DNA from 3 places in the Undibacterium sp. Ren11W genome. Region 2 is predicted to be linked to each of the others. Evidence: predicted binding sites of a transcription regulator. Region 2 holds the regulator's gene; each other region holds the start of a gene.
The links. Region 2 encodes sigma-54, which starts transcription at its own class of promoters, with help from an activator protein. Its sites were predicted from a motif close to TGGCANGNAANCTGCTTT; they were not measured.

Region 1 (7,172 bases), on a different contig from region 2:
TACCTCGGCAATTTTTTTTTGCAAGGCTTGCTGCTCAGGGATGTCGCTGCTCTTGGCTATCCATTCATTCCACAGCAAAATTTGTTCGTCGCTATCGACGACGATCAAACCCAGGCTGACGGCATTGAGTATGTTCGTCAGACAAAACTGCTCAGGCACGGCGGAGCTCATTAAATAGCTCCCAGAAAACGGTCAATATGTGTCACCAGATTGCGTAGCGACATTGAACTCAGCAGGAAAATCAGGTGACCTTCTGAATGACGTTTTTCTATTGTCAAATCTATGTGCAGGACCAGAATGTAAGGCTCATCAGGACTATTGTTGAGCCCTTTAAATAGCTCTTCTACGGTGGCGATTCTATAATTAGGCAAAGAGCTATTGAGTGAGATTTTGAGCATGTCTGCCATGGCCGATAGGCAGGCATTAAGGATGATATTGCCCAACTCGCACATCGCCTCTTGTTCAAATTCTGCCAGCTCTTCTATGCTCATTTGCGAGCCCATCATGTCGCGCACAATTTCCAGCGCATGATCTTCGGTAAACAAGAGCAAGGCTTCAGCATCAAAAGGGCCGGAAAATTGCTGGCTGACGGCACCAAACCTGGCACTATTGAGTGTCATGATGGCGCTATCGGCTTCTGAGCTGCGTTTTACTTCTATCGACGGCACCGAGAGTTTCACTTCGTCGCCGACGATTTCGCTGAGACTGGCGGCAGCGCGTCCGGCACCGACGTTAAACACTTCCGTCAGCGCGTCAAGATGGAGTTCGCTGAGGGTATCCATTATTTACCAGCGAAATGTTCTAATGCGTGTGCGATGGATTTTTCTGTTACCGGTTTTGCGACAAAGGTCGCGCCCAGCGAGTTGGCGCGGTTTTGGAAAGTTTCTTGTATATTCGCCGAAAAAATGACGATGCGCATGGCCGGATGTTTCGCCAGTATCTGCTCGGCCGCATCGGTACCCAGGATGCCTGGCATATTGATGTCCATGGTGCAGTAATCAGGCGTGTCTTGGTCGACTAGCAGCACGGCGGCGTCGCCGCTGGCGGCTTCGATAATTTCCCAATCAGCATGTTTGGCCAGTATGTGAGCTTTGATGACCATACGCGATACCTTGCTGTCGTCAACGATCAGCAATTTTTTTGGGGTGTGCTCAGTGTTCATGTTTAGCTATTCGGCTGGTCATCGATTTGCCGATTTTACCTGAACAAGAGGGAGTGGCTATAGGGATTTTTCAGCTAGTGTTGCGCTTATTTTTTTGTTGTGCCAGGCGTCGCCATAGTGTAGTGCGGCTGATTCCTAAATATTCAGCGACACGCTCTCTGTTGTGATTGAATTTTTCCATTAAGGCTGGCAAGGATAAGCTTTCTGTGGGGGGGCTGAGCATTGTGCTGGAGTTGACCATCGTTAACATTTCAGGAGTGATTTTTGCGACAAAACTGGGGCTGAGTGCCTGCAAAGGCTCGGCCGCTAAGAATAAGGCCAATCTTTCCATCATATTGCGCATTTCCCGCACATTGCCGGGCCATGGGTATTGCCTGAACAGTTCTCCGCAGGCCACCACTTCGGCCTGCAAGTTGGGGTGGGGACGGGCGCCCATGGCGGCCAGTGAATGTTTCAGACACCAGACCGCTAAGGGAATCAGATCATCCTGGCGCTCGCGCAGGGCTGGCAATGCTAAGCGCAATACGGCTAAACGATAAAACAGGTCGGGACGAAAACGTCCTTCGCGCATGCGGTTTTCCAGGTCGCAATGGGTGGCACTGATAATTCTGACATCAACTGGTATTGGACGTACGCCACCCACCCTAACCACTTCGCGTTCTTCCAGCACGCGCAGCAAGCGGGTTTGCAGACTCAGCGGCATTTCGCCGATTTCGTCCAAAAACAGGCTGCCGCGGTGCGCTGCTTCAAATAGACCGGCATGGCCGCCACGGCGTGATCCGGTAAAGGCGCCTTCTTCGTAGCCGAATAGTTCCGATTCCAGTAGGGATTCGGCAATCGCGCCGCAATTGACGGCCACAAAGGGTTGGCGCGCGCGCGGGCTTTCGCTATGGATGGCTTGCGCCGCCAGCTCCTTGCCGGTACCAGTTTCGCCTTGCAATAATACGGTGGCAGGCGAGCGGGCAAACAGCATGATGGAATGACGCAAATTTTGCATGGGTTCCGATTCGCCGCGCAGGTCATTGATGCTGTGGCGCGCCCGTAAAGAATCGGCGGCCGGATTTTGTCGGCCTCGTGCCGCTTCCAGACGTGTGATACGGGCGATCTCTAAAGCATCGTCGAAAGCCAGGCGTATCGAGGTCGCTGAATACATGAAAATGCCGGTCAGGCCGGCTTCTTCCGCCAGATCGGTGATCAGGCCCGCACCGACTACGGCCTTGATACCCTTACTTTTGAGCTCTCTGATCTGCGCTTTGGCGTCTTCTTCGGTGACATAGGTACGTTGCTCCAGTTTAAAACCGAAGGTATTTTTAAATTCGACCAGCTCCGGCATGGTCTCTTGATACGTGACTAGCCCGATCTCGGGTGAGACCTTGCGGGCTCTGGCTAAGGCTTGCATCACGTCAAAGCCGCTGGCCTTGGCGATGATGACGGGGATCGGCAGGCGACTCTTCAGATAGGCACCGTTAGAACCAGCCGCAATCACGGCATCGCAACGCTCGGTGAGTAGACGTTCCCGGATATATTGCGCCGCCTCTTCAAAGCCCAGGTGGATAGGCTCGATATCGGCGCTGACATCGTATTCGAGCATGATGTCGCGAAACAAATCGAACAGGCGTGAGATCGAGACGGTCCAGATGACCGGTTTGTCGTTACTTTCTCTGACTACAGGCGGGTTATGTTTCATTGTGGTGTTTCAGGTGGTGTTTCAATATATGTTTCAATCGATGTTTCAATGCGCGGTATGAAACGTGATTATGAAACATTTTATTCGGTATGTGCAAGTTCTGATTCGCGTCCGCTGGTTTTAAGTCTTTGATTATTATATGAAGAGCCTCATTTTTTTGAGCTTTTAACAAACTGGCACGCGGCTTGCAATAGCAGAGCAAGACAACAAAACTAGCCGCAACTTCGTAATTCACTTCGTAATCAACTTCTAACAAAGAGAGACTATATGGCCCAATACTCCGCAGGTGCCGCCTTCCGTAAGGCGATGCAAGAAGAATCTCCGCTACAAGTGGTCGGTGCCATCAATGCCAATCATGCCTTACTGGCCAAACGCGCCGGTTTTAAGGCGATTTACCTCTCCGGTGGCGGTGTCGCTGCCGGTTCGCTGGGTTTGCCGGATCTGGGTATTTCCAATCTCGATGATGTGCTGACCGATGTACGCCGTATCACCGATGTCTGCGATCTGCCTTTGCTGGTCGACGTCGATACCGGTTTTGGCTCATCCGCCTTTAACGTGGCGCGCACCGTCAAATCCATGATCAAGTTCGGCGCTGCCGCCATCCATATTGAAGACCAGGTCGGCGCCAAGCGTTGCGGTCATCGCCCGGGTAAAGAGATCGTCAGCAAGCAAGAGATGGTCGATCGCATCAAGGCCGCCGTGGATGCCCGCACCGATGAGAATTTCGTCATCATGGCGCGTACCGATGCGCTGGCGGTGGAAGGTCTGGAGTCAGCCATCGAACGCGCTTTGGCTTGCGTTGAGGCTGGTGCCGATATGATTTTCCCTGAGGCGATTACTGAACTGGCGATGTACAAACAATTTGCCAGTGCCGTGAAGGTGCCTATCCTGGCCAATATCACCGAATTCGGCGCTACTCCTTTGTACACGGTGGAAGAGTTAGCCGCGGTCGATGTCGGTCTGGTGTTGTATCCTTTGTCCGCTTTCCGTGCCATGAACAAGGCCGCTGAAAACGTGTATGGCGCGATCCGCCGTGACGGTACTCAGAAAAACGTGGTCGATACCATGCAGACCCGTATGGAATTGTATGAACGCATCAACTACCATGATTTCGAGCAAAAACTCGATGCGCTGTTCATCCAGCAAAAGAACAAATAAATCAATCTACACGATCAAAAAACGGATACTCCCCTAAAAATTTTTACAAATTAGCTTCTTGCGCATATATAACGTGCGCATTGAAAATGTACTAGGGTGGAGTATCAGTTTTATCTATAAAATCTTCCTCACTGGAGAACAGCATGACTGAAGCAGTTCCTTTTAAAGCTAAAAAATCCGTTGCCCTGTCTGGCGTTACTGCCGGCAATACCGCCCTGTGCTCGGTAGGTAAAACCGGTAACGACTTGCATTATCGCGGTTACGATATTCTGGAAGTGGCGGACGCTTGCGAATTCGAAGAGATCGCGCATCTGCTGGTGCATGGCAAACTACCGACTGCGGCTGAACTGCACACATATAAATTGAAACTGAAAGCCTTGCGTGGCTTGCCAGCGAACCTGAAAGCGGCGCTCGAGTCCTTGCCTGCCAGCGCCCATCCTATGGACGTAATGCGCACCGGTGTCTCGGTACTGGGTTGCACTTTGCCAGAAAAAGACGATCACAATGCGCCAGGTGCACGTGACATCGCCGACCGTCTGATGGCGTCTTTAGGTTCCATGCTGCTGTATTGGTACCACTTTAGCCACAACGGCAAACGTATTGATGTCGAGACCGATGATGATTCTATCGGCGCGCATTTCCTGCACTTATTGCATGGGGTTAAGCCTAGCGCATCGTGGGAAAAAGCCATGCATACCTCGCTGATCTTATATGCGGAACACGAGTTCAATGCCTCGACCTTTACCGCACGCGTGATCGCTGGTACTGGCTCAGACATGCACTCTGCCATCACCGGTGCGATCGGCGCTTTGCGCGGCCCTAAACATGGCGGTGCCAACGAAGTCGCTTTTGAAATCCAGAAACGCTATGACAATCCGGATGAAGCCGAAGCCGATATCAAGAAGCGCGTAGAGAACAAAGAAGTGGTGATCGGTTTTGGTCATCCTGTGTACACGGTTTCTGATCCACGCAATAAAGTAATTAAAGAAGTGGCGCGTAATTTGTCGCGCGAGGCCGGCTCGACTAAGATGTTTGATATCGCCGAGCGCTTAGAGTCCGTCATGTGGGACATCAAAAAAATGTTCCCGAATCTGGATTGGTTCTCGGCAGTCTCGTATCACATGATGGGTGTGCCTACCGCCATGTTTACGCCGCTGTTCGTGATTGCCCGTACCTCAGGTTGGGCCGCGCATGTGGTCGAGCAGCGTATCGACAATAAAATTATCCGTCCTAGCGCGAACTATGTCGGCCCTGATGATTTGCAGTTTGTCGCTATCAAGGACCGTCAATAATGAATACCAATTTTCGCAAATCCCTGCCCGGCACCAAGCTCGATTTTTTTGATACCCGTGCCGCGGTTGAAGCCATTACCCCCGGTGCTTACGATAAGCTGCCGTACACTTCACGTGTGCTGGCCGAGAATCTGGTGCGCCGTTGCGATCCGGCGACGCTCAATGCTTCTTTGGAGCAGTTCATACAGCGCAGACGCGATCTGGATTTTCCATGGTTCCCGGCGCGCGTGGTCTGTCATGATATTCTCGGGCAAACAGCGCTGGTCGATCTGGCTGGCCTGCGTGACGCGATTGCCGAGCAAGGCGGCGACCCGGCTTTGGTGAATCCTGTGGTGCCGACCCAGTTAGTGGTCGACCATTCTTTGGCGGTAGAGTGCGGCGGTTTCGATCCGGATGCCTTCAACAAGAACCGTGCGATTGAAGACCGTCGTAACGAAGACCGTTTTGACTTCATCAACTGGACCAAGAAGGCGTTCAAGAACGTTGACGTGATCCCACCAGGCAACGGCATCTTGCATCAGATCAACCTGGAGCGCATGAGCCCGGTGGTGCAAGTCACCGACGGCGTGGCTTATCCCGATACTCTGGTCGGTACCGATAGCCATACCCCTATGGTCGATGCGCTGGGCGTGATCGCGATCGGTGTCGGCGGTCTGGAAGCTGAAAGCGTGATGTTGGGGCGCGCCTCCTGGATGCGTCTGCCGGACATCATCGGCGTAGCACTGACTGGCAAACCACAAGCAGGCATCACGGCGACGGACACGGTGCTGGCGCTGACTGAGTTCTTGCGCAAGCAAAAAGTGGTCTCGTCCTATCTTGAATTTTACGGTGAGGGTGCCGCGGCATTGACCTTGGGTGACCGCGCTACCATCGCGAATATGGCACCGGAATTTGGTGCGACTGCCGCGATGTTTTATATCGACGAACAGACCATCAAATACCTCAAACTCACTGGCCGTGAGGATGAACAGGTCCAGCTGGTAGAGTTGTATGCAAAAGAAACCGGTCTGTGGGCCGATACACTGAAAAATGCCGAATACGAACGCGTACTGAGTTTTGATTTGTCTTCGGTGGTGCGCACCATTGCCGGCCCAAGTAATCCGCACAACCGCGTTCCGACTTCCGAGTTGGCGGCCCGTGGTATCAGCGGCAAGGTAGAAAATGAAGCTGGCTTGATGCCTGATGGCGCGGTGATCATCGCCGCCATCACCAGTTGCACCAATACGAATAACCCGCGCAATATGATTGCTGCTGGCCTGATCGCCCGCAATGCAAATAAGCTGGGCCTCACGCGTAAGCCATGGGTGAAGAGTTCGCTGGCACCAGGCTCTAAGACAGTTGCGCTGTATCTGGAAGCAGCTGGTCTGATGCCTGAGCTTGAGCAGTTGGGCTTTGGCGTGGTGGCTTTTGCCTGCACCACCTGCAACGGTATGTCCGGTGCGCTTGACTCTGTGATCCAAAAAGAAGTGGTGGAACGTGATCTGTATGCGACTGCCGTACTGTCTGGTAACCGTAACTTTGACGGTCGTATCCACCCTTATGCGAAGCAGGCTTTCCTGGCGTCGCCGCCTTTGGTGGTGGCGTATGCGATTGCCGGTACGATTCGTTTCGACATCGAGAAAGATGTGCTGGGTATAGCTGCTGATGGCAAGCCTGTGCGTTTGGCGGACATCTGGCCGTCGGATGAAGAGATCGATGCCGTGGTCGCTGCCAGCGTCAAGCCTGAGCAATTCCGCAAGGTGTATATCCCTATGTTCGCTAAGCAAGAGGACGATGGCGTGAAGGTCAGCCCGCTGTACGATTGGCGTCCGCAGACTACCTACATCCGCCGTCCGCCTTACTGGGAAGGCGCCTTGGCAGGTGAGCGCACGAT
Region 2 (7,172 bases):
CTAAATAAGTACCAATTTCGCCAGGGCTACGCGCTAGGAAGTAGCTGCCGCCCACATCCGGGAATAGGCCAATATTCACTTCTGGCATCGCCATCTTAGTACGCTCTGTGACTATCCGCAGGCGGCAGTTTTTTCCTGCCTGGGCGATCCCCATGCCACCGCCCATGACCACACCGTTTAGTAATGCGACATAAGGTTTAGGATAGAAATGGATTAAATGATTTAAGGCGTATTCTTCGCTGAAAAAATCTTCTAACAGGGCGCTGTCTCCCTTTGGGGTGGCAGTACCAACATCGTAAAAAAAGCGTATGTCACCACCGGCACAAAATGATTTTTCACTGCTGCTATGAATGAAAACAGCCGCAACTTCGTCATTCTCTTGCCACTGTAACAGTGTGGCGGTGATGTTGCGTACCATTTCTAGGGACAAAGAATTGAGGGCTTTCGGTCTATCTAGGGTGATGAACCCTATGCGGTTCTGTATTGAGCTTAATATATGATTACTCATAGGATCTGGTATTTAGTGAAGGTGATTGGGATGGGATAAGAAAAATCAACTAGTGCCAGCCTGGTCACGCAATCTGCATGCGGCTTGCAGCCGAGATAGGCTGGAAACCCGCATGAATAGTGCGTGTTAGGCATGCTGCCATTTTGAAATTTAATCAGCAGCGAGTGCAGGATGTTCTTGTGCCCATGTTTTATCGAAATTTTAGATTGCCATTTTATCGAAATTTGTCCGCTAATCAAATGAATCTGTGAAGAGATTCGAAAGGTGCAAAGAGACAATCGCAGCCCTACAAAAACGATTGCACAAGATGTTTTTTTTGCAGATGCACATATCTCTTTTGCCAACAAAAAAGGACGCTGAAGCGTCCTAGTTTTGGGTTCCCTTTGTGGGTTGATAGTTTTACACTGAGGCTGGATCAGGAATATGTTTGATCGCTTGATGCGGATGTTCCTGAATTTTGTCTTTGTGTTTAATGACTTGCCTGTCTAGTTTGTCTATCAGTGTGTCGATGGCAGCATACAGATCCTGCGCCAGACTTTCAACGTGAATATCTTTACCGCTGATGTGCAGATTAATATCTGCTTTATGACGTTTGTCCTTTTCTCGGAGCTTGTCGACCGTCAGGATGACGGCGATATCAATGACTTGATCGAAGTGTCGCCTGATACGTTCTAGCTTGTTTTGTACATGTTCACGAATTGCAGGAGTTACTTCAAGGTGATGACCACTGATGGTGAGATTCATAAAACGCTCCTATGGTGATGTTACTTGATGACACTATCGCTATTACTATGCGCCCAATCTGAAAAACCTGTTTGAGCTAAATCATATATAGCAATCTAACGCAAAATTTCAAGAACAATTTTTACAAAGATTTTCGCAAACTGACCGGTGGAATTTTAAGGGCTTCGCGGTACTTGGCGACTGTGCGGCGCGCAATGACCATCCCTTGTTCACCCAGCATGTCTGCAATCTTGCTATCAGAGAGTGGGCTTTTCTGGTTTTCTGCTCCTATCAATTGTTTGATGAGTGCTCGTATCGCCGTCGATGATGCTTCACCCCCTGTTTCAGTGGCGACATGGCTACCGAAAAAATACTTCAACTCAAACATACCATGTGGGGTCAGCATGTATTTCTGAGTGGTCACACGAGAAATTGTACTCTCATGTAAACCCAGTGTATCAGCAATTTCGCGCAAAACAAGAGGGCGCATCGCGACCGCTCCATGTGTGAAAAAATTCCGTTGTCTTTCGACTATTGCTTGCGAAACCCGTAAAATCGTCTCGAAACGTTGCCGCATATTTTTGATCAGCCAGCGTGCTTCCTGCAACTGGGGATTAAGACTGCCATCCCCACGATTTTGCTTCATGATATTGGCGTACATGCTATTGACACGCAGCTTAGGCATGATGTCCTGGTTCAATAACACTTGCCATCCATCAGCAGATTTTTTGACTATTACATCCGGCACCACATAGTCGGAACTACTGACTGCAAACTCGGCGCCAGGTTTGGGTTTGCATAAACGTATCACCACCTGTGCCTCGCGCAAATCCTCATCGTCACAATTAAAAACCTTCTTTAAGCGAGCAAAATCGCGTTGTGCAAATAAACCTAATTGTGTTTCTACGATGGCAAGTGCGAGGCGTCGGGTGACGAAAGCGATTTTGGGCAGGCGTTTGATCTGCAGCGCCAGGCACTCGGAGCAGTTACGTGCGCCAACACCGGCAGGATCAAAACTTTGTACCATGAGCAAGGCAAAACTCAGCTCTTCAGGCTCAACCAATAGTTCTAGAGGGATGCTGGAATGAATATCTTCCAGGCTCTCTATCAGATAACCGCTATCATCGAGGGCGTCGATTACCAGTTCCACCAAGGCCAGATCGCGCGGTTCGCGCAGATTCAGACGCATTTGCTCCAGCAAATGTTCTTTAAGTGAAATATGCGCCGCTTCTAACTGCGGTCTTCCCTCATCCTCTTCCGAGGATTTACTGCCTTGCGGAGCATCGTCAAAACTCCACTCGGTTTCGCTAGGGCTGACACTATCGGCCGCGTTGCTAACTTCTGAGATCTCGCTGGAGTCGGTATTGGCGTTACTCTGATCTTCAGCAGAACTGACGCCGAACTCCGTTTCAGACCGTGATTCAGTACTGCCAATGGCGCCGTCCGCCAACAAGCGTACCGCGCTATCGAGTGGATTATCGACGCGCTCTAGCATGGGATTTTCTATCAGCAAGTTTTCTAGTTCTTGATGCAGTTCCAGCGTGGACAATTGCAGTAGCCGTATCGATTGTTGCAATTGTGGCGTGAGTGCCAGATGTTGCGAGGTGCGTAGCTGCAGGCTTTGCTTCATGCTGAGTGTGATTTCCGCTACATGCGGAAATGCTCTCCCAAATAGACGCGCCTGACCGATTCGTTGCTGATGATTTCTTCTGGACTACCGCTGGCTAATACGGCACCCTGATTAATGATGCAAGCGTGGTCACAAATGCCTAAGGTTTCGCGCACATTGTGATCTGTGATCAAGACGCCTATGCCGCGATTTTTTAAAAAAACCACGATGCGCTGTATCTCTATGACGGCAATCGGATCGACCCCGGCAAACGGTTCATCAAGCAGGACGAAACGGGGATTGGTTGCCAGTGCGCGGGCAATTTCTACCCGTCTGCGCTCACCACCAGATAGCGATAGCGCTGGATTCTCTCGCAAACCTTCGATTTGTAAGTCGTCGAGTAGGGCATCGAGACGTTGCTCGATGGCAGCTTTGCTCAGAGATTTTCCGTGTTCATCGGTTTGTAGTTCGAGTACAGCGCGGATATTGTCCTCCACCGACAACTTGCGAAATACTGAAGCCTCTTGCGGTAAGTAAGATAAGCCGAGTTTGGCGCGCTGGTGTATCGGCATGCGCGAGATATCAACGCCGTCGATATCGATTTTTCCTGCATCTGAGGGGACCAGGCCCACGATCATGTAGAAGGACGTGGTTTTACCAGCGCCATTCGGGCCTAGTAAGCCGACTACTTCGCCACTTTTTACTTCTAAAGAAACATCGCGCACTACCTGGCGCGCCCCATAGCGTTTTTGTAAACCCTGGATGACGAGTGTACTAGTCATAATTATTTGGCTGGAGTATTCATGTTGACTGGCTTTGCCGGTTTAGGTTGCAGCGTCAATTTCACACGCCCAGCCCCAGGCACATGGGTGCCGGTAGTGGTATTTGTGGCGAGAAACACATCATTGAGACTGTCGTAGGAAAGAAATTCCCCTTCTTGCTCTTGCGTGACTTTTTTGCCTTCTAAATACTTGACACGGGCTTTCGAGATAAACCTGACCAACTCAGTTTTATCGTCGTATTCAATGCGATCGGCCACACCTTCTACCCACAAATCATCCCCACCATCGCGTTTTTGCCGGAAAAAATTTTGCTTTCCCGGATTGCTGGTTAACACTACATTCATGTGCTCGTCCGCAGTTTGCGTAATGATGGCGCGGTCCGATTTGACGATGAGAGTGCCACGTGTCAGTACTACATCGCCAGTTAATGTAGTGATGTTTCTCTTACCATCTGAATTGGATAGTTCAGCTTCGATATTGGTTTCTTTCTGGCTATCTGCTTTTTCCGCATAGGCCGAACAAATAGGTGCTAGAAAGCAAAATGTTATCGCTAGTTGGCCAAGATAGCTCAAGCCTGAATTGCGGGTGGCATACATATAAAATTTTTCCTGTTTACTTCACGATAGAGGTTTTTGCGCGGCACCGGCACGACTAAAGCGCGCCCTTACTTTGCTAAGTAATTGTACTTGCTGGGTGTTATTGTCCGCCGTCATGCCGACCGCGTGAATTTCCGATGTTGTTGTGATCATCGTCACGGCAGTATCGGTTTTCATTGTATTTTCATCTGGTAAGACTAAAAGATAATCTGAATTTAATTGCATGAAGCTCGAAGTTCTAGTAGCCGGTCTCTCAACTTGCACGTCGCCTAGTAAATGTATTTGATCATGTTCGCGAATTGGGGTCGTTTGTGTTGATTTTTGCTCGATCACTGCACGCAAAGCACGGATATTAACCGGTGATTTATCAGCGGAAAAACTATTGATGCGTGCTTGCTGGATTTCAAGATCGTCGCTGCGAGGATAATGGGTGAGCTTGTCGCCGACTATGCTGACATTGGCCTGGCCATTATTTGGCAGGCGTATAAAATTAAATTTTTCGACATAGTAATCAGGTTCGCTACGCACACTGCTACGGGCGTTTGCATCATCGCCATTTTGACGCAGAGTTTTGAGTATCCAAAAACTAGCAAGTGCCACTAAGGCTAGCAAGACTACGCCTAACCAAATACGAAACTGATCAGCGGTTAAATGATATTTCATGCCAGAAAATTAGCTAAGACACTATCGTAGCGGCCCTGAGCTTGTAAAATAAAATCGCAAACTTCACGCGCAGCACCATTGCCGCCGTGGGCCAATGTGAGGTAATGAACCCGTGACTTTACTTCGGCATGCGCATTCGGTACGCTGGCAGAAAAACCAACTCGTGATAACACCGGTAAATCGATCACGTCATCACCGATAAAGCCGCAGTGCTCAGCTTTGATACCCAAAATAGAGATTAACTCCAGAAACGCCGCTTTTTTTTCATGTATGCCTTGCATGACATGGGTAATGCCGAGATCGGCAGCGCGTCTGGCAACAATCGGCGACTGGCGTGCGCTGATGATGGCGGTGATTACGCCAGATTGTTGCAATAATTTGATGCCTTGGCCGTCGAGCACATTGAAGCTTTTCATGATTTCGCCCTCTGGGCCAAAATGCAGGCAGCCATCGGTTAAGACGCCATCGACGTCGAAAATCATCAATTTTACCTGGGCAGCTTTTTTCAGGGCAGCGAGTGTCATTAAATCACCTTGGCGCGAGTCAGATCGTGAATGTGCAGGGCGCCGACCAGCTTACCGCTGTCATCGGCCACTAATAATTGGTTGATACGATGGGTTTCCATGACTTCTACCGCCTCTACTGCGAGTTGCTCGGGGCGTATGCTGCGTGGATTCTTGCGCATCACGTCGGCGATGCATACTTGTGAAAAATCCTGGGTTTTTTCCATTAGTCGGCGTAAGTCACCATCGGTAAATACGCCTATGATGCGTTGCTCGGGATCGACCACGGCCGTCATCGCCATGCCTTTTTGAGTGATCTCCAGCAGCGCAGCGGTTAATTTAGTTTCGGGCGCCACTTGGGGAATAGCCTCGCCGGTACGCATGACATCACGCACATGAGTGAGCAGGCGGCGGCCCAGCGTGCCGCCCGGATGTGAGCGGGCAAAATCTTCTTCGCGAAAACCGCGTGCATCCAGGACTGCAACGGCCAGTGCATCGCCTAAGGCCAGCGTCACCGTTGTGCTGGCGGTCGGTGCCAGATTCAAGGGACAGGCTTCTTTATCTACATGGACGTTTAAATGGACGTCAGCTAGTTTGGACAAACTAGAATCAGGCTTGCCAGTCATGGCGATCAGTTTCACGCCCAGACGTTTGATAGTCGGTAATATCGACATTAATTCTGATGCTTCGCCAGAATACGAGATCGCGATAAACACATCCTGACGCGTCACCATACCAAGGTCGCCGTGGGCGGCTTCAGCGGGATGAACAAAAAATGCAGGAGTGCCGGTGGAAGCGAAAGTGGCGGCAATCTTGCGCGCAATATGGCCGGATTTTCCTATACCAGAAACCACTACACGGCCTTCGCATTGGAGTAAGAGTGACATTGCCTGAGTAAATGCAGCGGCATCAATGCCACTCAGTCGCTGTTTAAGAGCGAGTATCGCGTCGGCTTCTATCTGCAGTGTCTCGCACGCCAGTTGCAAGGCGTGCGCGGCGGCATCGGCCTGGGCGAGGGGGGCGGTTGGGCGAGTTGGGGTGGCTTGTGTACTCATCCGCTAAGTATAAACCAAAATGACTAAGCAAGAACTCTGCCAGTTACGGAAGAATGAATATTGTTCGTTATTTGTTGGTCTGGACACACTCTAAATCGGCAATAATAAGAAATATGACTGCACTTGACACCACACTTCTACTTTTAAGCGCCGCCGTCCTTGGGGTCGTGGCTTTTCGCATGCTGCAATTGCCTCCTATATTAGGTTATCTGGTAGTTGGGGTGATGGTCGGTCCGCATGGTCTGGGCATGGCGCAAGAAAGTTCGGCCACGCATGAATTGGCGGAGTTTGGTGTCGTGTTTTTGATGTTCTCTATCGGCCTGGAGTTCTCTTTGCCCAAGCTGATGGCTATGCGGCGTGCCGTCTTTGGCTTGGGAATGGCGCAGGTAATACTTACTATTGTGATGGCGATGTTGTGTGGCTTGGCCGCGGCATATTACTTACCAGGACAGTTCAAGATAGGTTGGGAGGCCGCTTTTTCCTTAGGCGGCGCTTTGGCAATGTCGTCCACCGCGATCGTCTCTAAGATGCTCACGGAGAAGATGGAGCTGGAAAGCCCGCACGGCAAACAGATAATCAGCGTGCTCCTGTTTCAGGATTTAGCCGTGGTGCCGCTGTTAATTTTGGTGCCGGCTTTGGCGGCGCATAGCGGCAACCTGCTTGAAACCTTGGCATGGGCAGGTGGCAAGGCTGCCTTAGTATTGTTTTTGCTGTTGTTTTTGGGGCAGAAATT
Region 3 (7,172 bases), on a different contig from region 2:
GATCCTACAGCTGGTTTGCAAGACGCAGAAGCGGATGCGATTGCCCGTAAAATTGGTGTGCCAGAAGCATCAGTCGTTGATGCGCGCAATCAGTTAAAAGGTTTGTACGCAGCATTTATGGCCACCGATTGTTCACTAGCCGAAATCAATCCTTTGATTCTGACCGGTTCTGGCAAAGTCATCGCACTTGATGCTAAGTTCAACTTCGACGCAAATGCCTTGTTCCGTCAGCCAGAAATCGTTGCATATCGCGATTTGGACGAAGAGGATCCGGCTGAAATCGAGGCCTCAAAATTTGACCTTGCGTATATTTCTCTCGACGGTAATATCGGTTGTCTGGTGAATGGTGCGGGCTTGGCGATGGCAACCATGGATACGATTAAATTATTCGGAGGCGAACCAGCTAACTTCCTTGACGTTGGTGGTGGCGCGACGGCGGAAAAAGTCACTGAAGCCTTCAAAATCATGCTTAAAAACCCAGGTTTGAAAGCTATTTTGGTGAATATTTTTGGCGGTATCATGCGTTGTGATGTTATTGCAGAAGGTGTGATTACTGCATCCAAGGCAGTTTCTTTGCAAGTGCCTTTGGTAGTGCGGATGAAGGGTACCAACGAAGATATCGGCAAGAAAATGTTGGCTGACTCCGGTTTGCCTATCATTGCTGCAGACACCATGGAAGAAGCGGCGCAGAAAGTTGTTGCCGCTGCCCAAGCTAAATAATCGCAAGGAACAATATGTCGATCCTGATCAATAAAGATACAAAAGTTATTACCCAAGGTATCACCGGCAAGACCGGTCAATTTCACACTCGCATGTGTCGCGATTACGCAAACGGACAAAATTGTTTCGTTGCTGGCGTAAATCCGAAAAAAGCGGGTGAAGATTTTGAAGGTATTCCTATTTTCGCCAACGTGTCAGAAGCCAAAGCTGCAACCGGTGCGACTGTTTCGGTTATTTATGTGCCGCCAGCAGGTGCCGCTGCCGCAATTTGGGAAGCGGTAGAAGCTGACCTTGATTTGGCGATTTGTATTACTGAAGGTATTCCTGTGCGTGACATGATGATGTTGAAAGACCGCATGGCAAAATCTGGCAGTAAAACAAAATTGCTAGGACCTAATTGCCCTGGTCTGATTACTCCAGATGAAATCAAGATCGGTATCATGCCAGGTCACATCCATCGTAAAGGCCGCATCGGTGTGGTGTCGCGTTCCGGTACTTTGACTTACGAAGCTGTCGGCCAATTAACTGCGCTTGGTTTAGGTCAATCTTCTGCTGTCGGTATTGGTGGCGATCCTATCAATGGCTTGAAACATATCGATATCATGCAGATGTTCAATGACGATCCTGATACTGATGCAGTGATCATGATTGGTGAAATCGGCGGTCCGGATGAGGCGAATGCTTCTTACTGGATACGTGATAACATGAAGAAGCCAGTAGTCGGCTTCATCGCTGGTGTTACCGCGCCTCCAGGCAAGCGCATGGGGCATGCTGGTGCTTTGATTTCTGGCGGTGCCGATACGGCGCAAGCGAAGCTCGATATCATGGAAGAGTGTGGCATCAAAGCTACAAAAAATCCATCAGAAATGGCTCGCTTACTCAAAGCAATGCTGTAGTCTGATTTGTAAATAAAAATAGGGAGCCTGGCTCCCTATTTTTATTTGGACTTTGCAAAAAATGTGGCAATGGCTGTCAGAATACCTTGTTCCTATATTTATGTTGATTGATAGCCTAATGATCGCAGTAAGTATTTACGTTCAGCAAGAATAACTTTAGATGAAATTTTTTTGCTAAATAAGCAATTTAGTCGTCATTGCCATCTTTGCGCTAAGTATTTAAACGTTAAATATCTTATCTGAATGCAATAATATACTGGGCTAATGTTAAGCTTAGTACCCTTGGCGTTATTGAAGTGCTAGCTAAGTAATCAATCACAACAGTTTATGTTTAATGAGTGAAATGCTTATCCAAGTAAAATACCTAGCCTTATCCATAGTCACCAGATAATCATAAATATAATTATGTCACTTCAATCCGTGCTCGAGTTTGCTGGCCGTTCCGATACTGGGCTAGTGCGAGCGCAGAATGAAGATGCATTTGAAATATGTGAAGATCTAGGTTTGGCTGTTCTTGCTGATGGTATGGGCGGATATAACGCCGGCGAAGTTGCCAGTCGTATGTGCGTAGAGCTCATCGCTCAATTTTTGCAGCAAAAGCAGCAAGCAGTATGGATGCCAATATTTTCCCGACCCGCAGTGCTTGCAGTTCGATGGTTAAACGACGCCATTACGCTTGCAAATACTCGTGTCTATAACGCTTCACATGAGAACGAGGCTTATTTAGGCATGGGCACTACTGCCGTTGTTGCCCTGAGTCATCAAGATAAACTGCTTGTTGCGCATGTCGGTGATTCTCGGGCATATCGTTTCCGAAATGGCGAACTGTCCCAAATTACAAGAGATCATTCCGTTTTGCAGGCGCAGATAGACGCAGGTCTCATTTCTGAAAAAGATGCACGTTTTTCTCCGATTAAAAATTTAATCACGCGCGCGGTTGGCGCACAAGAAAACATAGAAATCGAAATACATGTGCATCAAATGGAAGTTGGTGATGTGTATTTGTTATGCTCGGATGGCTTAACGGATATGCTTAATCACATAGAAATTCATCACATCATGCATCAATACAACTCTCAACTTGAAAAATGCTGTGAAGTTTTGATTAATAGTGCCAATCAATTTGGTGGACGAGATAATATTTCCGTTGTCTTAGTCAAAGTTACTGAATTGCATCAACGAAAATTAATGGAGCATATTTTTGCTAGTTAGTTTGATTGGCCGCACTAGAATTGCTCAACAATGAAATAAAAGATAGAGAGTGCTATGGCGAAAATCATCGTCACATTAAATGGACTAGAAAAATACGATGTAAATTTGCTGAAGCCTCGTTTTAGCATAGGCCGACGCCCAGAAAATGATTTGGTACTCGATCAAGCCACCATTAGTGGGCATCACGCTGCGATAGATCGTACATCGATCGGCATTTTTGTCCTCGATTTAGGTAGTACTAACGGTACTTTGGTAAATGGCCAGCCAATTACTAAGCATTTACTTCAACACGAAGACGTTATAGAAGTCGGTAAGTATCGGCTTAAATTTCAACATGGACAGAATAATTCCTATGAGCCGCAAGCCGCATTGAGCTCGGTGCCCTTGCCTGTCGGGGAAGCCCCACAATTACCTAAACTAGTGGCTAAAGTTAAAGTGCTGAACGGTGCGAATGCGGGTCGTGAGTTACTTCTGGATAAAGCGGTGACTAGCTTAGGCCGTGCTGGTGTGCTCGTTGTTACTATCAGCAAACAGCATCAGCAGTATATCGCCACGAGATTAGAGGGAGTTGCGGTGACTGTTAATAGTCATCCATTGGAATCCGCCCCTCTAGTGCTGAGGGATGGTGATGAGTTGGATCTTGCTGGAACAAAAATGAAGTTTTATCTTTTGACGGAGAAATAGAGCGATTCATCTTTATGACGGAAATGGATTGTTGGTCAAGAAAGTGACAAATTTTGTTTAAATACGCCCGACAATTTTTTCTTGGTCAAAATTTGTCAGAAAAGTTTAAAGTTTTGCATCAATTTTTGCTGAAAATTAGCTGAACGTGTCCCGAAACGATAATTTTCTGCGCTGGCACGCTGTTTGCTCTATAGAAGATGTAGCACGCAGCATTATCGAAATTCCCAATTTTCCCTTAGGAGCATTAAAATGAAATCCATGCAATTGAAACAACGCGCACAAGCAGGTTTTACTCTGATTGAATTGATGATCGTTGTTGCGATTATCGGTATTTTGGCTGCTGTAGCCATCCCTGCTTATCAAGACTATATTGCCAAGTCTAAGTTCGCAGCTGCTTTAGCTGAAGTAGCTCCAGGTAAGACAGGTTTTGACGTGGCGTTGAATGATAGCTTGAAACCATCAACTGGTCCTTCCAGTGATACCGATTGGTTTATCGGTGTTCAACCTTTAAACTCTAACTCCAAAATTACTGTGACTGACGTGACTATCAATGGGATCTTGACTGCGAAGATTGTTGGCGGCCCTGCGGCTGTGAACGATAAGACAATCACATTGACACGTAAAGGTAGTACAGGTGCTTGGAAATGTACATCTGCTGATGTAAAACAAAAATATATTGGTAAAGAAGAAACTTGCAAAGGTCAGCCAAACTAAATGCTATTTCGGTGCAATAATTGCAAGTTTATCGCTAGCGTATAGCACTTAAAGATTAAAAGCACCCCAGTGGGGTGCTTTTTTTTAGGGTGATAATAGCTTCGAATGACATGTGGCTGGCTGAAACCAATTTTGAACTTATATTGTGCCCAGTTTTTATGTGCATAAATTGATGTTGGCGCTTTAGTAAATAATCGAATCCTCGTTTGGGAGCAATATAATGAAAACAGAAGAAATACTAAATCGTAAGCAATCTGGTTTCACGTTGATCGAATTAATGATTGTGGTCGCGATTATAGGTATACTTGCTGCGGTAGCGATTCCGTCATATCAAAATCATATAGCGAAGGCGAAATTTGCAGCTGCTTTGGCAGAAGTCTCGTTTGGTAAGACTGGTTTCGATGTGGCTTTGGGCGATAATTATATCCCTGTCACTGGCCCAACCACGAATGCAAACTGGTTTGTGGGCGTACAGCCATCGAATGCTAATACGCTCATAGAAATTACGAATACAACGGTTGCCGGGGTTATGAAGGCGACTATTGTAGGTGGGCCAGATGTCGTGAACGGTAAATTTATCACCTTAAGCCGTAAGGCATCGACCGGTAAATGGTCGTGTAGTTCAACAGTTTTGCAAAAATATGTGGGCAGAGTTGAAGTTTGTGCGGGTAGCTAATTTAGTGCACTTACTACATAAAAGTCGGAATTTACTCTGATTGCATGATCAAACATCAAAAATAGCTAAAAGTTGTCATCGTATTGGCCGCGACTTGCATTGGTCAGCCAAGCGCATCATTTTTCACTCAATCTGGCTTGCCTGTAGCTGTTAATTTACGCCATTCTGCTTTCAACTCTGACGATACCTGAAAGCTCATATTGTGTTGCTCCTTAGGGTCTTTACTGAGATCGTAGACGAATTCTTCGTCGGTATGAATATTTCTCCAGTATTTCCACATAACTTTATCGTCTCTGTGATCATATAGGCCTTTAAATGGCGCCATTTCGAAATAGCTAAAAGCAGTTTTTACATGTTCTTGAACCGGTGAACCTACCCACGATTCTGGTCTGTTAATGTTAAATTCACTGAGTATGGTTGGTGCCAGATCTACCAGCGACATGAAGCCATCAAGCTGTTTCGGTAGCGTGGATCGGTAACCGTAATGCAGCATTAACAGAGGGATATGTAGTGCTTCCTCAATCACACTATTGGTATGCATAAAAATGTTGTGCTCACCGAGCGCTTCGCCATGATCTGCAGTAATGACTACCAGGCTGTTTTCCAGATATTTTTTTTCTTTTAACGTGTCCAATAACTGTTTGATGACGGCATCCGCTTGTAGCACACCGTTATCGTAGAAGTTGGTATATTGCTGTTCGGGCTTGCCATTGGATAATAAAAGGTAGTTTTTTGCCGGGGTATAACGTAAAAACTGTGGATCTTTTTTTCCGACTATATGGGCGGATAAAAGATGGTAGTGGATCATGGTCGGCACGCCGTCCCATAACGGTAATGCTTTGGTTTTATTGGTTGTTATTGCATCATCGTTAAAGTAGTAGCCTTTCGCCATCGATCCATCGTAATAATGGTCGACATTGCCATAGACTTCACGAATATTATTAAAATTTATATGATCGCCGCTGATAATCATATAGGTCTGATAGCCATTGAGCTTTAATACATCTTGTAGAGTAAATAGATGGTCGGGCAATTGGTGTACGTAACGTGATGCCATATAGCTCGCATGGGCGCAGGTGGTTTCTCCGCAGGTAGAGCGTAAGTTTGTGAATTTGCTCGTTGCCTGAGTTTCCGTTAATAGTCTGAGGTTTGGCGTCGTGTCGCGGGGGTAGCCGTAAACACTCATATGATCCGGTCTTAACGCATCAACAATAATGACGATGAGATTTCTTTTTTTTGCCAGTACACTGGGCTTGTAATTTTTGCGTGCGTTCTCTTCAAGGATATTGAGCTTCTCTTCAGCGGCGCTACCTTGCCTGGCATCGTGGCCTTCTAGCGGTTTTGATTTGCCTGAAAACAGAGTTAGCGTGATTGGCTCCTTGCTCAATTTGTCGCCCGTAATTAGGTAATCATAAAATCGATAGGTGAAAAATAATACCAAACTCAGTAACAATAGAGCGATAAGCCAGCTCCGTTTGGAATGTGTGCGTGGCGGTATCCAATGGAATTTTTTTAGAAAGATATAACAAGCACCAAATAGAATTGCGTAGAAAATAATCGCAAGGCTTGTTGCTAAATAGATTGAGATATTTAATGCTTCCAAAAAATACTCAGCTTGCTCAGTATATGAAATGATGAACTCTTCTGTAATAACACGGCCCCATGAATGTAAACCAATCAATACAACCAGGTAATAGATGACGATAATGAAAATAAAACTGCTGTAAAGCAGCGAGTACATAAGAAGAGCGTACTTTTTATCGTGAGCATAGTGATTGATTAGTAGTTTAAGGCTGAAGATGGCAAAAACGACTAGCGTAACAACGCTTAAGTGTTCGTAGATGACTATTGTTGGATTAAAGTATTTAAGTACATAGGTCAATATAAATAGAATCGGCAACGCGAACAATAGCGCCAGATTGTAGGAAAAATGTAATAAATGTTTCTTCAATTTGATGAGTCTCAGTAATTCAGGGAGGCTGGAATTTTTACTTGAAGTAGGATGCACGGGCTACTAATTCTGAATTGAACATGAAACATCGAACTACATTCAGCGTGAACCAAATTTTACCGCAATTGGGACGCTGGGCTTCCGTAGAAATTGTTTCAATATGTTTATCTCATGCAAGAATTAGCTGTCAAAATAGCGACTAGCCGATTTTTGTATCATTTTCCCTTTATAGAATTTCGTTTTGAGCAATGTACTCTGAAAAACAAACTCATTTTTCCCTGCTGATTTTTGGAATGCTGCTGTTGGCGGCTTACCTTCA

Region 1: prpB (methylisocitrate lyase) is a predicted target of sigma-54. The motif match lies at 3,024-3,041, and genes of this name have one in related genera.
Region 3: ACO0K8_RS13720 (pilin) is a predicted target of sigma-54. The motif match lies at 3,685-3,702, and genes of this name have one in related genera.

The regions. Positions count from the first base shown of each region.
Region 1 is NZ_JBMPPB010000005.1:78,114-85,285, forward strand. Features, by position in the region: gene ACO0K8_RS12815 (diguanylate cyclase) at 1-171, opposite strand, end outside; gene ACO0K8_RS12820 (chemotaxis protein CheC) at 171-782, opposite strand; gene ACO0K8_RS12825 (response regulator transcription factor) at 782-1,162, opposite strand; gene prpR (propionate catabolism operon regulatory protein PrpR) at 1,233-2,849, opposite strand; gene prpB (methylisocitrate lyase) at 3,117-4,007, shown strand; gene prpC (bifunctional 2-methylcitrate synthase/citrate synthase) at 4,151-5,299, shown strand; gene acnD (Fe/S-dependent 2-methylisocitrate dehydratase AcnD) at 5,299-7,172, shown strand, end outside.
Region 2 is NZ_JBMPPB010000008.1:78,463-85,634, reverse strand. Features, by position in the region: gene ACO0K8_RS16950 (enoyl-CoA hydratase/isomerase family protein) at 1-508, opposite strand, end outside; gene hpf (ribosome hibernation-promoting factor, HPF/YfiA family) at 908-1,252, opposite strand; gene ACO0K8_RS16940 (RNA polymerase factor sigma-54) at 1,374-2,861, opposite strand; gene lptB (LPS export ABC transporter ATP-binding protein) at 2,879-3,622, opposite strand; gene lptA (lipopolysaccharide transport periplasmic protein LptA) at 3,625-4,218, opposite strand; gene lptC (LPS export ABC transporter periplasmic protein LptC) at 4,240-4,881, opposite strand; gene ACO0K8_RS16920 (KdsC family phosphatase) at 4,878-5,405, opposite strand; gene ACO0K8_RS16915 (KpsF/GutQ family sugar-phosphate isomerase) at 5,405-6,439, opposite strand; gene ACO0K8_RS16910 (cation:proton antiporter) at 6,553-7,172, shown strand, end outside.
Region 3 is NZ_JBMPPB010000005.1:261,337-268,508, forward strand. Features, by position in the region: gene sucC (ADP-forming succinate--CoA ligase subunit beta) at 1-720, shown strand, start outside; gene sucD (succinate--CoA ligase subunit alpha) at 735-1,616, shown strand; gene ACO0K8_RS13710 (Stp1/IreP family PP2C-type Ser/Thr phosphatase) at 2,022-2,828, shown strand; gene ACO0K8_RS13715 (FHA domain-containing protein) at 2,883-3,512, shown strand; gene ACO0K8_RS13720 (pilin) at 3,762-4,226, shown strand; gene ACO0K8_RS13725 (pilin) at 4,447-4,902, shown strand; gene ACO0K8_RS13730 (sulfatase-like hydrolase/transferase) at 5,030-6,910, opposite strand; gene ACO0K8_RS13735 (hypothetical protein) at 7,034-7,172, opposite strand, start outside.